One region of the Streptomyces sp. NPDC057002 genome, then DNA from elsewhere that is predicted to be linked to it. Evidence: riboswitches for the same ligand, from Rfam matches in the RefSeq annotation. Region 1 holds a riboswitch; the other holds the start of a gene.

Region 1 (5,470 bases):
CGATGCGAGAGATCTTCACGGGACTGCCGTGGTGGGTGAAGTGGATCGCGGTGCCGGTCATCGCCCTGGTCGTGTTCGGGGGGCTGATCGCCAGCGTGGTCGGCTTCGTCATCGGACTGCTCTTCAAGGTGCTGGTCTTCGTGGCGCTGGTCGGCGGACTGATCTACGTCGTACGGAAGTTCACGTCGAGCTCCTCGTCGCGCAGCGACTGGTGAGACCGGTGGGAAACCGGTGGGGGTAGCGGGGAACGCTTGGAATCACCCGTTCCCTCGGGCGGGGGAAGTTTCCCGGCCGGGCCGTCTGCGTGCGGTGGCAGACGAATAGAGTCCGGCTCGACGCGGGGACATCCCCGCGAGCGGCACACACCCCCGCCCGTGTCCCTCCGCACGGGTCGGCCCCTCGCGCTTCGGGAGTGACCCTTGGCCCCGGCTGACACCGCACCGGCCCACCTGCGCAGCGTCCCCGCGCAACCGCGCTCGGCGGCACCCTCCGCACCACCGCCTCCCACCACATCACCGCCACCCGCCGAACCCCCGCCTCCGGCGACCCTCATCGGATCCGTGCAGCGCGCCATGCGCCTGCTGGAAACCGTCGCCGGACATGACTACGGCGCTCCCGCCAAGCAACTGGCCCGCGAGACGGGGCTCGCGCTGCCCACGACGTACCACCTGCTGCGCACTCTCGTGCACGAGGGCTATCTGCGCCGGGACAAGGGCCTGTTCTTCCTCGGTGAGGCCGCCGAGCGGCTGAGCAGCAGCGGGGCGCGGCAGAAACGTCGCAGCACGGTGGTCGACACGCTCGCGCAGTGGCGAGACCTGCTCGGCGTCCCCGTCTACTACGCGGCGTACCGAGAGGGCGAGATCGAAGTCATGTGCGTTTCCGAGACCCCGGGCATCCCGGCGGTCGAGGAGTGGGCCGACTTCCGGGAGACCGGGCACGCGCACGCGATCGGGCAGTGCCTGCTGTCCCAGCTGGACGGGGAGGCCCGCCGCGACCACCTCGACCGCTATCCGGTGCAGCCCCTCACGCCCTACACGGTGCGGGACAACCACAGCCTGCTCCGGCGCCTGGAGCGGATGCGGCGGATGGAACCGGTGACCGAGCGTCAGGAGTACGCCCTGGGCGCGGTCTGCGCGGCGATTCCGCTCACCCTCGGCACCACGGCCGCGACGATGGCCATCTCGCTGCCCGCCCACCAGGAGGACCGGCTGCTGCCCGCGGCCCGGCAGTTGCAGAGCGAGATCGGGCGGCGACTCGGGTCGCTGGCGCTCTCTATCAGTATGTGAAAACTCACTCCTTGTGATCTGCTGTGTACGTTCAGCAAGATTCCATCAAGTGTCAGAGGTTCGTTCCCGGCCAGTCACGGCGAATGACGGGGTTAGCGATGCGCGAGTCCGTACAAGCAGAGGTCATGATGAGCTTTCTCGTGTCCGAGGAGCTCTCCTTCCGCATTCCGGTGGAGCTGCGCTATGAGACCAGTGATCCCTATGCCGTCCGGCTGACGTTCCACCTGCCCGGTGACGCACCGGTGACGTGGGCTTTCGGCCGGGAGCTGCTGATCGACGGCGTCGGCCAGCCGTGCGGCGAGGGCGATGTGCGGGTCACTCCCGTCGAACCGGACACGCTGGGCGAGGTGCTGATCCGGCTTCAGGTCGGCAGCGACCAGGCGTTGTTCCGGTCCTCCACGGCACCGCTCGTCGCCTTCCTCGACCGCACCGACAAGCTGGTGCCGCTGGGCCAGGAAGGCTCGCTCGCCGACTTCGACGCCCACCTCGACGAGGCGCTGGACCGCATCCTGGCGGAACAGGGCGCCGGGTGAGACACCCGTCGGGCGGCACGGTGGAGTAACGCTTCACCGGATGCCGCCGACCCTGCGGGAACGCTTCGGCGGTGTGGCGCTGGGACGTCTGGCTCAGAGACGTCAGCGCTTGCGCCGCCGGCCCCTCCCCCCGCGTGCCGGAGCCGCAGAGGCCTCCACGGCGCGCTCCTCCTTGGGGCGGTCGGCCGAGACCACGAGCGCGGCCAGAACGGTGGTGACCGGCACCGAGGCGACAAGGCCGATCGAACCGACCAGCGTGCGCACGATCTCCTCCGCGACCAGCTCGCTGTTGGCGACCGTCCCCACTCCGCTCTGCGCGATGGAGAACAGCAGCAGCAGCGGCAGGGCGGCACCCGCGTAGGCGAGGACGAGCGTGTTGACGACCGAGGCGATGTGGTCACGGCCGATCCGGATGCCCGCGCGGTACAGCCCGCGCCAGCCCATCGACGGATTGGCCTCGTGCAGCTCCCAGACCGCCGAGGTCTGTGTGACCGTCACGTCGTCGAGCACACCGAGCGAACCGATGATGACGCCGGCGAGCAGCAGACCGCTCATGTCGATCGTCGGATAGAGGCCGTGGATCAGACCGGTGTTGTCGTCGGTGTTGCCGGTGAGCGCGGCCCAGTCGATGAACACCGAGCCGAGGACGCCGATCAGCAGCAGGGAGATGAGGGTGCCGAGCACCGCCACGGAGGTCCGTGCGGACAGTCCGTGACACATGTACAGGGCGATGAGCATGATGGCGCTCGAGCCCACCACCGCCACGACCAGCGGGTTCGAGCCCTGCAGGATCGCGGGCAGGATGAAGAAGTTCAGCACCATGAAGCTGATGGCCAGTGCGATGAGGGCCATGACCCCCCGCAGCCGCCCGACGACCACGACGGCGAGCGCGAAGATGCCGGCCAGCAGGCCCATGGGCAGACGGCGGTTGATGTCGGTGACCGAGTACTGCAGGTCCTTCGGCGCGGAGGGCTCGTAGGCGACCACGACCTTCTGGCCCTCGTGCAGCTGGCGGGACTGGTCCGGCTGGATGATCTCGGTGAAGGTGCGGCCCTTGTCCTTGCCGCTGTCGACCCGGATCGTCGCGCGCTTGCAGGTGCCCTTCTCCTGCTGCACCGCGGAGGAGCCCTCGGCGGTGGAGGTGTCGCCGGTCGGCGGGACCCCGGAGGCGCCGGCCTCCTTGCAGCTGATCTCCACGACCTTGGTGACCGAGGCCTGTTCGGTCTGCCGGTCGAACCCGACACCGGTGCGCTCGTGCGACGGGGCGCCGCCCGGCCACAGCACAACGAGACCGACCAGCACGGCCGCGCCGAACGGGATCAGGATCGCCGCGATGATCTTGCGCAGATGCATGGAGACGGGTGTGGCCGGACCGTGGCTGTGCGAGTGCCCGTGTCCGCCACCTGGAGCGGAATCGGGTCCGGGTCCGTGTCCGTGGCCGTCGCCTCCTCCGGTCCCGGAACCCTGTCCGTGTCCGTGGCCGTCGCCTCCTCCGGTCCCGGAACCCTCTCCGTGTCCGTGTCCGTCTCCGGAACCCGGACCCTGCCCGTCGCCGGGGCCGACTCCATGCCCACCGTCTGAGCCGCCGCCCTGGCCGTTGCCCGGCCCGTATCCCCCGGCATAGCCGGAACCACGCTCAGCACCAGCTCCGGCCCCAGGACCGAAACCCGTCCCGGGCCCATACCCGGACCCGGGGACGAAATCGTGGCCGTCTCCCCGGCCGTTGCCGTTTCCGGCGCCGGATCCGCGAGGCGGCTCGGGCGGTGGGTAAGGGGGACGCTGCGTCGTGGTCACCGACCGATCATCGCAAGAACGAGGGGGGCCCTCTGTTCACCGCGCCAGAATTGCCGCTAGCGTGGGGGCACCTTTTGTACACGCGGGAGCTCGGAGCACCGGGCTGAGAGGGCGCTGACCTCCGTCCCAGCGATGTTTCACATGAAACATCACCGAAGTCGAGTGATGTTTCACACGGAACGTCGGCAGACGGAAACCGCTGCGTCGACCGCCGAACCTGTTACCGGGTAATGCCGGCGTAGGGAGTAGGTCTCATGACCGACAAGGACGCACGCACGCCTGCCTCCGTTCAGGACGCACAGTCCGAGGAGGCCGGGAAGTCCATCGGCTGGCACAAGGCGTACGTCGAGGGCACCCGCCCCGACCTGCGCGTGCCGGTTCGGCAGGTGCATCTCACCAACGGGCAGGCTGTCACGCTGTACGACACCTCGGGCCCGTACACCGATCCACACGTCGACACCGACGTCCGCAGGGGCCTGCCGCCGCTGCGGGAGAACTGGATCATCTCCCGCGGCGACACCGAGGAGTACGCGGGCCGCCCCGTCCGTCCCGAGGACGACGGCATCAAGCACACCTCGCCCCGCGGCGGCCTCCGCAACCTCGACGCCGTCTTCCCCGGCCGCCCGCGTCAGCCGCGTCGCAGCCGGGACGGCGAGGCGGTCACGCAGCTCGCGTACGCCCGTCGCGGCGAGATCACGCCCGAGATGGAGTACGTGGCCATCCGGGAGAACGTCTCGCCCGAGGTGGTCCGCGACGAGATCGCCGCGGGCCGGGCCGTGTTGCCGGCCAACGTCAACCACCCGGAGATCGAGCCGATGATCATCGGCAAGAGGTTCCTGGTGAAGGTCAACGCCAACATCGGCAACTCGGCGGTGACGTCCTCCATCGAGGAGGAGGTCGAGAAGATGACCTGGGCGACCCGCTGGGGCGCCGACACGGTCATGGACCTCTCCACCGGCCGCAACATCCACACCACGCGTGAGTGGGTACTGCGCAACTCCCCCGTCCCCATCGGCACCGTGCCGCTCTACCAGGCCCTGGAGAAGGTCGACGGCCGGGCCGAGGATCTGACCTGGGAGGTCTACAAGGACACGGTCATCGAACAGGCCGAGCAGGGCGTGGACTACATGACGGTCCACGCGGGCGTGCGCCTGGCCTATGTGCCGCTGACGGCCAACCGCAAGACGGGCATCGTCTCCCGCGGCGGCTCGATCATGGCCGCCTGGTGCCTCGCGCACCACCGGGAGTCGTTCCTGTACGAGCACTTCGAGGAACTCTGCGAGATCCTCGCCGCGTACGACGTCACGTACTCGCTCGGCGACGGACTGCGGCCCGGCTCCATCGCGGACGCCAACGACGAGGCACAGTTCGCTGAACTGCGAACGCTCGGGGAACTCAACCGGATCGCCAAGCGTTTCAACGTACAGACCATGATCGAAGGCCCGGGCCATGTCCCGATGCACAAGATCAAGGAGAACATCGACCTTCAGCAGGAGATCTGCGATGAAGCTCCGTTCTATACGCTCGGCCCGCTGACCACGGATGTCGCGCCGGCGTACGACCACATCACCTCCGGCATCGGTGCCGCGATGATCGCCTGGTGGGGCACGGCCATGCTGTGCTACGTCACACCCAAGGAGCACTTGGGCCTGCCGAACCGTGACGACGTCAAGACCGGCGTCATCACCTACAAGATCGCCGCCCACGCGGCCGACGTCGCCAAGGGACACCCGGGTGCCCAGGATTGGGACGACGCGCTGTCCGACGCCCGCTTCGAGTTCCGGTGGGAGGACCAGTTCAACCTGGCCCTCGACCCGGACACGGCACGGGAGTTCCACGACGAGACCCTGCCGGCGG
Region 2 (5,470 bases), on a different contig from region 1:
ATCGGGGTGAGGGTGGTGTCGGAGGCGATCGCCTCGGTCGCCTTGACCGTGCCCGCGCGGGTGGAACCGCCCGCGCCGTAGGTCACGGAGACGAAGTCGGGCGCCACCGCTTCGACCCGGCGCAGGGCGTTCCACAGGTTCCGCTCGCCCTTCGGGGTCTTGGGCGCGTAGAACTCGAACGAGTACGTCGTCTTGCCTGTCGCGAGCATGTCTCGGACGGTGGGTGCGTGGTCCGACCTGATGGATGCGGTGCCGAGGGCCATACCGGCAGGTTAGCCAGGGGCGGTCGGTCACCCAACCGGGCATCGATATTTGCCCGATTTGCGTACTTACTGTCCACCCCTTGGACATCCGGCCCCTGGACATCCGGCCGACCGGCGTACTACTTCTCCCGCAGCCTCTTCGCGAACTCGGTGGCCGCCGCACCCGGGTCGTCGGCCTCGGTGATCGCCCGTACGACGACGACGCGCCGGGCGCCCGCATCGAGGATCTGGTCGAGGTTGCCGAGGTCGATGCCGCCGATGGCGAACCAGGGGCACTCGGTGCCGAGGGCGGCGGTGAACCGGACCAGGTCCAGGCCGGGGGCGTGGCGGCCGGGCTTGGTGGGGGTGGGCCAGCACGGGCCGGTGCAGAAGTAGTCCACGCCGTCCTGGGCGGCGGCCGCGGCGGCCTCTGACTCGGCGTGTGTGGAGCGGCCGATCAGGACGTCGTCGCCGAGGATCGCGCGGGCCGCCGGGACCGGGAGGTCGCCCTGGCCGAGGTGCAGCACGTCGGCGCCGGCGGCGTGGGCGACGTCGGCGCGGTCGTTCACCGCGAGGAGCTTGCCGTGCCGGGCACAGGCGTCGGCGAAGACGGCCAGGTGCTCCAGCTCCTCGCCCGCCTCCATGCCCTTGTCCCGCAACTGCACGATGTCGACCCCGCCGACCAGCACGGCATCGAGGAACTCCTCGAGATCACCCTGCCTCTTGCGGGCGTCGGTGCAGAGGTAGACCCGGGCGTCGGCGAGCTGGGCCCGTGCGGTGGTGGCGGTGTCGGGCATGCGTGGCCCCCTGGGTATCGGTGGCGGCGGGTGCGGACACCCGTGCCGGTGGCGGTGGCGTTGAGGTGCGAGACGCACCCGGGGCCATGGTGAACGGGTGCGAGACGCACCCCTGGCCTGTGGCGTAAGGGCGCGAGACGCACCCGGGCCTGTGGAACTGCCGGGCACCCAGGGCGCCCGTGCCGGTGTCTGCGCCGGGCGGGCGGTGGCCCACGCCCCGAGCGGGGCGCGAGCCACCCCAGGACCGTGGCCCCACGGGCCCCGGCCCTCACACCGGGCAGATCTTCAGGTCCGGCCCCGCTCGCACGGCACCGGACGGTTGTTCGGTCGAGGTCGGGTCAGACCGCGAGCGCCTGGGCGCGGCGCTTCACCTCCGTGCCGCGATTCTCACTCAGTGCCTGCGCCGGGGTGCCGGGCAGGCTCGGGTCGGGGGTGAAGAGCCACTCCAGCATCTCCTCGTCCGTGAAGCCGTCGTCCCGCAGGAGCGTCAAGGTCCCGGACAGGCCCTTGACGACCTTGTCCCCGTCGATGAAGGCGGCGGGGACGTGCAGCGCGCGGTTCTCACCTCGGCGTACGGCGATGAGCTGGCCGTCCTTGACCAGCTGCCGCACACGCGTCACCTCGACATCGAACTGTTCGGCGATGTCGGGGAGGGTGAGCCAGGCGGGGACGAGAGCATCGATCTTTGCGTCAATCTCGGTCACGGAAACCAGCCTGCCATCCCCCACTGACAGTCGGAAGTCAGCCCGGCCCACCTGGGCGGACAACGGGCCCCCGCACTTCCCCCGACAGCTACGCCGTGGCCGCCTTCAGCGGCCTGGCCGGGTCCTCCAGCAGCACCGGATTCATGGCGGCGCCCGACTCGATCAGGCGACGCCCCTGCGCCAGGTCCCGGGGCCGGCCCACCGCCAGCAGGGCGACCAGGCGGTCGCCGCGGAGCCAGCAGACCGTCCAGGCCGGCCCGGCCGGGTCGCCCCGCCACAGGGTCGTGTCGGCACCGGCATGGTGCCCGGCGTACTGCACGAACCGCCCGAACTGCTCGGACCAGAAATACGGCACCGGGTCGTACACCGCCGGGGTCTCCCCCGAGGCCCGGCCGACGATGTTCAGGGCCACCGTGCGCGGCCCCTGGAGGGCGTTGTCCCAGTGGTGGACCAGCAGGCGCTCGCCGTACCGCCCCGAGGGGAAGGATGCGCAGTCGCCGACCGCGTACACGTCCGGCACCGACGTACGCAGGTGCCGGTCGCACACGATCTCGCCCTGGGCACCGAGCTCCACTCCGGAGCCGGCGAGCCACGCCGTGGCGGGGCGGGCGCCGATGCCGACCACGACCGCGCCCGCCGGCAGCCGCGTGCCGTCGTCGAGGAGCACCGCCCCGGGCTCGACGCGCTCCACGCGCGCGTGCGTGCGCAGCACCGCACCCGCGTCGGCGTACCAGCCGGCCATCGGGGCCGCGACCTCGGCGGGCAGCGCCCCGGCGAGCGGCCGTTCGGCGGCCTCCACGACGGTCACCGCGCAGCCGGCCTCGCGCGCGGCGGTGGCGAACTCCGCGCCGATCCAGCCCGCGCCGACGACCACGATGTCGTGCTTGCGGGCCAGCACGGGCCGCAGCCGCTCGGCGTCGTCCAGGGTGCGCAGCAGATGCACGCCCGGCACGCCCTCCGCGCCGGGCAGCCGGACCGGCTCGGCGCCGGTCGCGACGACGAGGGCGTCGTACGGCACGGGCCCGTCCTCGGTGTCCAGCTCGTGATCGCCGGGGCGCAGGCCCAGCACCTCGCAGCCGAGCCGCAGCTCGATGCCGAGGGCCTCGAAGTCGAGGTCGAAGGCGGAGCCCTCGGCCTTGCCGAGCAGGACGGCCTTGGACAACGGGGGCCGGTCGTACGGCTGGTGGGGCTCGGCGCCGATGAGGATCACGGTGCCGCTGAAGCCCTGCTCCCGCAGGGCGACCGCGGTCTGCACACCGGCCATGCCCGCACCCGCCACGACCACGCGCCGCGGCGCGGACGGACCTGCTTCCTGCGTCTGCTCGCTCACCTGATCACCATAGACAACTGACGTTTTGTCAGTCAGTGCTCATGCGCAGTGACCTGCTCCACAACGCTCGTCCCGCTGCCCCGCTGCGACTCCCACTCCCACGTCTCCTCCAGCCTCACCCGCCCGTCGGGCAGCTCCACGACCGTCGACACACAGTGCCCCGAGGAGGTGGTTCCGTCCTGCTTGAGCTGTACGTACCGGAAGTCCAGCCGGTCACCTTCCCGGGTACCCACGAGGTGGCCGCGTACGACGTCGCCGCCCGAGTACTCGGCCCAGATCTCGCCGTCCTTCTCGTGGTACGTGAACCGGGTGCGGGTCCCCACCTGGCCCGGGGCCTGGTCGGCGACCGGGGCGAGGAGAAGACCGTCGAGGGATCGGGCCATGGACGGAGGCTCCCTTACTGCGACATACGGCATCGGGCTAGGGTGGCCAACGTAGAGCACTCGCGGGAGCCCGGACGCACCGGGCTGAGAGGGAGGCTGGCGGCCTCCGACCGTACGAACCTGATCCGGGTCATGCCGGCGAAGGGAGGGGCTGGACGCCCATGCCGCGTACGCGAACGTCAGACGTCCTCGTCATCGGGGGCGGCATCATCGGCCTGGTCACCGCGTGGCGGGCCGCACAACGCGGGCTCACCACGGCCGTGGTGGACCCCGAGCCGGGCGGCGGGGCCGCGCAGGTGGCGGCCGGCATGCTGGCCGCCGTCACGGAACTGCACTACGGCGAGCAGACCCTGCTCGGTCTGAACCTCGCCTCCGCCCGGCGCTACCCGGACTTCGCGGCCGAGCTCACCGACCTCACGGGCCACGACCTCGGCTACCGCCGCTGCGGCACGCTCGCCGTCGCCCTGGACGCCGACGACCGGGCGCATCTGCGCGAACTGCACGCCCTGCAGCAACAGTCCGGCCTGGAGTCGCAGTGGCTGTCGGGGCGGGAGTGCCGTCGCCTGGAGCCGATGCTCGCGCCGGGCGTGCGCGGCGGGCTGCGCGTCGACGGCGACCACCAGATCGACCCGCGGCGGCTGTCCGGGGCGCTGGTGACGGCGTGCGAACGGGCGGGGGTGGTCTTCCACCGGGCATGGGCGGAGCGGCTCACCGTCGTGCGGGACCGGGCCGCGGGCGTCGTCACGGCCGACGGGACCGCCCTGGACGCCGGGCAGGTGGTGCTGGCCGGGGGCAGCCTCAGCGGACGGCTCGCGGGCGTCCCCGAGGACGTACTGCCTCCCGTGCGGCCGGTGAAGGGGCAGGTCGTACGGCTGACCATGCCGGGGCGGCACGGGCCCTTCCTGAGCCGGACCGTGCGCGCGGTCGTGCGCGGCAGCCATGTCTATCTGGTGCCGCGCGAGAGCGGCGAGCTGGTCATCGGGGCGACCAGCGAGGAAACGGGCTGGGACACCACCGTGACGGCGGGCGGCGTGTACGAGCTGCTGCGCGACGCGCACGAGCTGGTCCCGGGCATCACCGAGCTGCCGTTCACGGAGACCCGCGCCGGACTGCGGCCCGGCTCCCCCGACAACGCGCCGCTGCTCGGCCCGACCGGCCTGGAGGGTCTGCTGCTGGCCACCGGGCACTACCGCAACGGTGTCCTGCTCACCCCGGTGACCGGCGACGCCATGGCGCACGTCCTGACGGCGGGCGAACTCCCCGAGGAAGCCCGCCCCTTCACCCCGAAGCGCTTCAGTACCGCCACCGCACTCACGGAGCAGCCCGTATGAACATCTCCGTCAACGGGGAGCCCCGGGACGTCCGGCCCGGCACGGCTCTCGACACCGTCGTGAGGTCGCTCACCGCCTCACCCTCCGGAGTGGCCGCCGCCCTCAACGAAACCGTCGTCCCGCGCGCGCAGTGGCCGGCCACGTCCCTCGCCGAGGGAGACCGCGTGGAAGTCCTCACCGCCGTCCAAGGAGGCTGACCATGGCCGGCGATCCGTTTGTCCTCGGTGGTACGTCCTTCACGTCCCGACTGATCATGGGCACGGGCGGGGCGCCCAGCCTCGATGTGCTGGAGCGTTCCCTGGTCGCCTCCGGGACGGAGCTGACGACGGTCGCGATGCGCCGGGTGAACCCCTCGGTGCACGGTTCGGTGCTGTCCGTCCTGGACCGGCTCGGTATCCGGGTGCTGCCCAACACGGCGGGCTGTTTCACCGCCGGAGAGGCCGTCCTCACGGCCCGTCTCGCGCGCGAGGCCCTCGGCACGGACCTGGTCAAGCTGGAGGTCATCGCCGACGAGCGCACACTGCTGCCGGATCCGATCGAGACGCTGGAGGCGGCCGAGACGCTGGTCGACGACGGGTTCACGGTGCTGCCGTACACCAATGACGACCCCGTGCTTGCGCGGAAGCTGGAGGACGCCGGCTGTGCGGCGATCATGCCGCTCGGCTCGCCGATCGGCTCCGGGC

What was found. A riboswitch is a leader RNA that binds a small molecule or an ion and turns the genes downstream of it on or off. The one in region 1 is predicted to bind thiamine pyrophosphate.
Region 2: it holds a riboswitch for thiamine pyrophosphate, as region 1 does, so the genes downstream of both, thiO (glycine oxidase ThiO) here and thiC (phosphomethylpyrimidine synthase ThiC) in region 1, are expected to answer to the same signal.

The regions. Positions count from the first base shown of each region.
Region 1 covers NZ_JBHURZ010000004.1:703,937-709,406, forward strand. The annotation lists gene ACFT32_RS23225 (DUF5326 family protein) at 3-215, shown strand; gene ACFT32_RS23230 (IclR family transcriptional regulator) at 561-1,286, shown strand; gene ACFT32_RS23235 (SsgA family sporulation/cell division regulator) at 1,385-1,819, shown strand; gene ACFT32_RS23240 (YibE/F family protein) at 1,922-3,613, opposite strand; TPP riboswitch at 3,686-3,875, shown strand; gene thiC (phosphomethylpyrimidine synthase ThiC) at 3,868-5,470, shown strand, end outside.
Region 2 covers NZ_JBHURZ010000011.1:273,117-278,586, forward strand. The annotation lists gene metF (methylenetetrahydrofolate reductase [NAD(P)H]) at 1-263, opposite strand, end outside; gene thiE (thiamine phosphate synthase) at 383-1,039, opposite strand; gene ACFT32_RS40405 (Rv2175c family DNA-binding protein) at 1,378-1,743, opposite strand; gene ACFT32_RS40410 (NAD(P)/FAD-dependent oxidoreductase) at 1,832-3,073, opposite strand; gene ACFT32_RS40415 (hypothetical protein) at 3,106-3,456, opposite strand; TPP riboswitch at 3,509-3,620, shown strand; gene thiO (glycine oxidase ThiO) at 3,618-4,787, shown strand; gene thiS (sulfur carrier protein ThiS) at 4,784-4,984, shown strand; gene ACFT32_RS40430 (thiazole synthase) at 4,987-5,470, shown strand, end outside.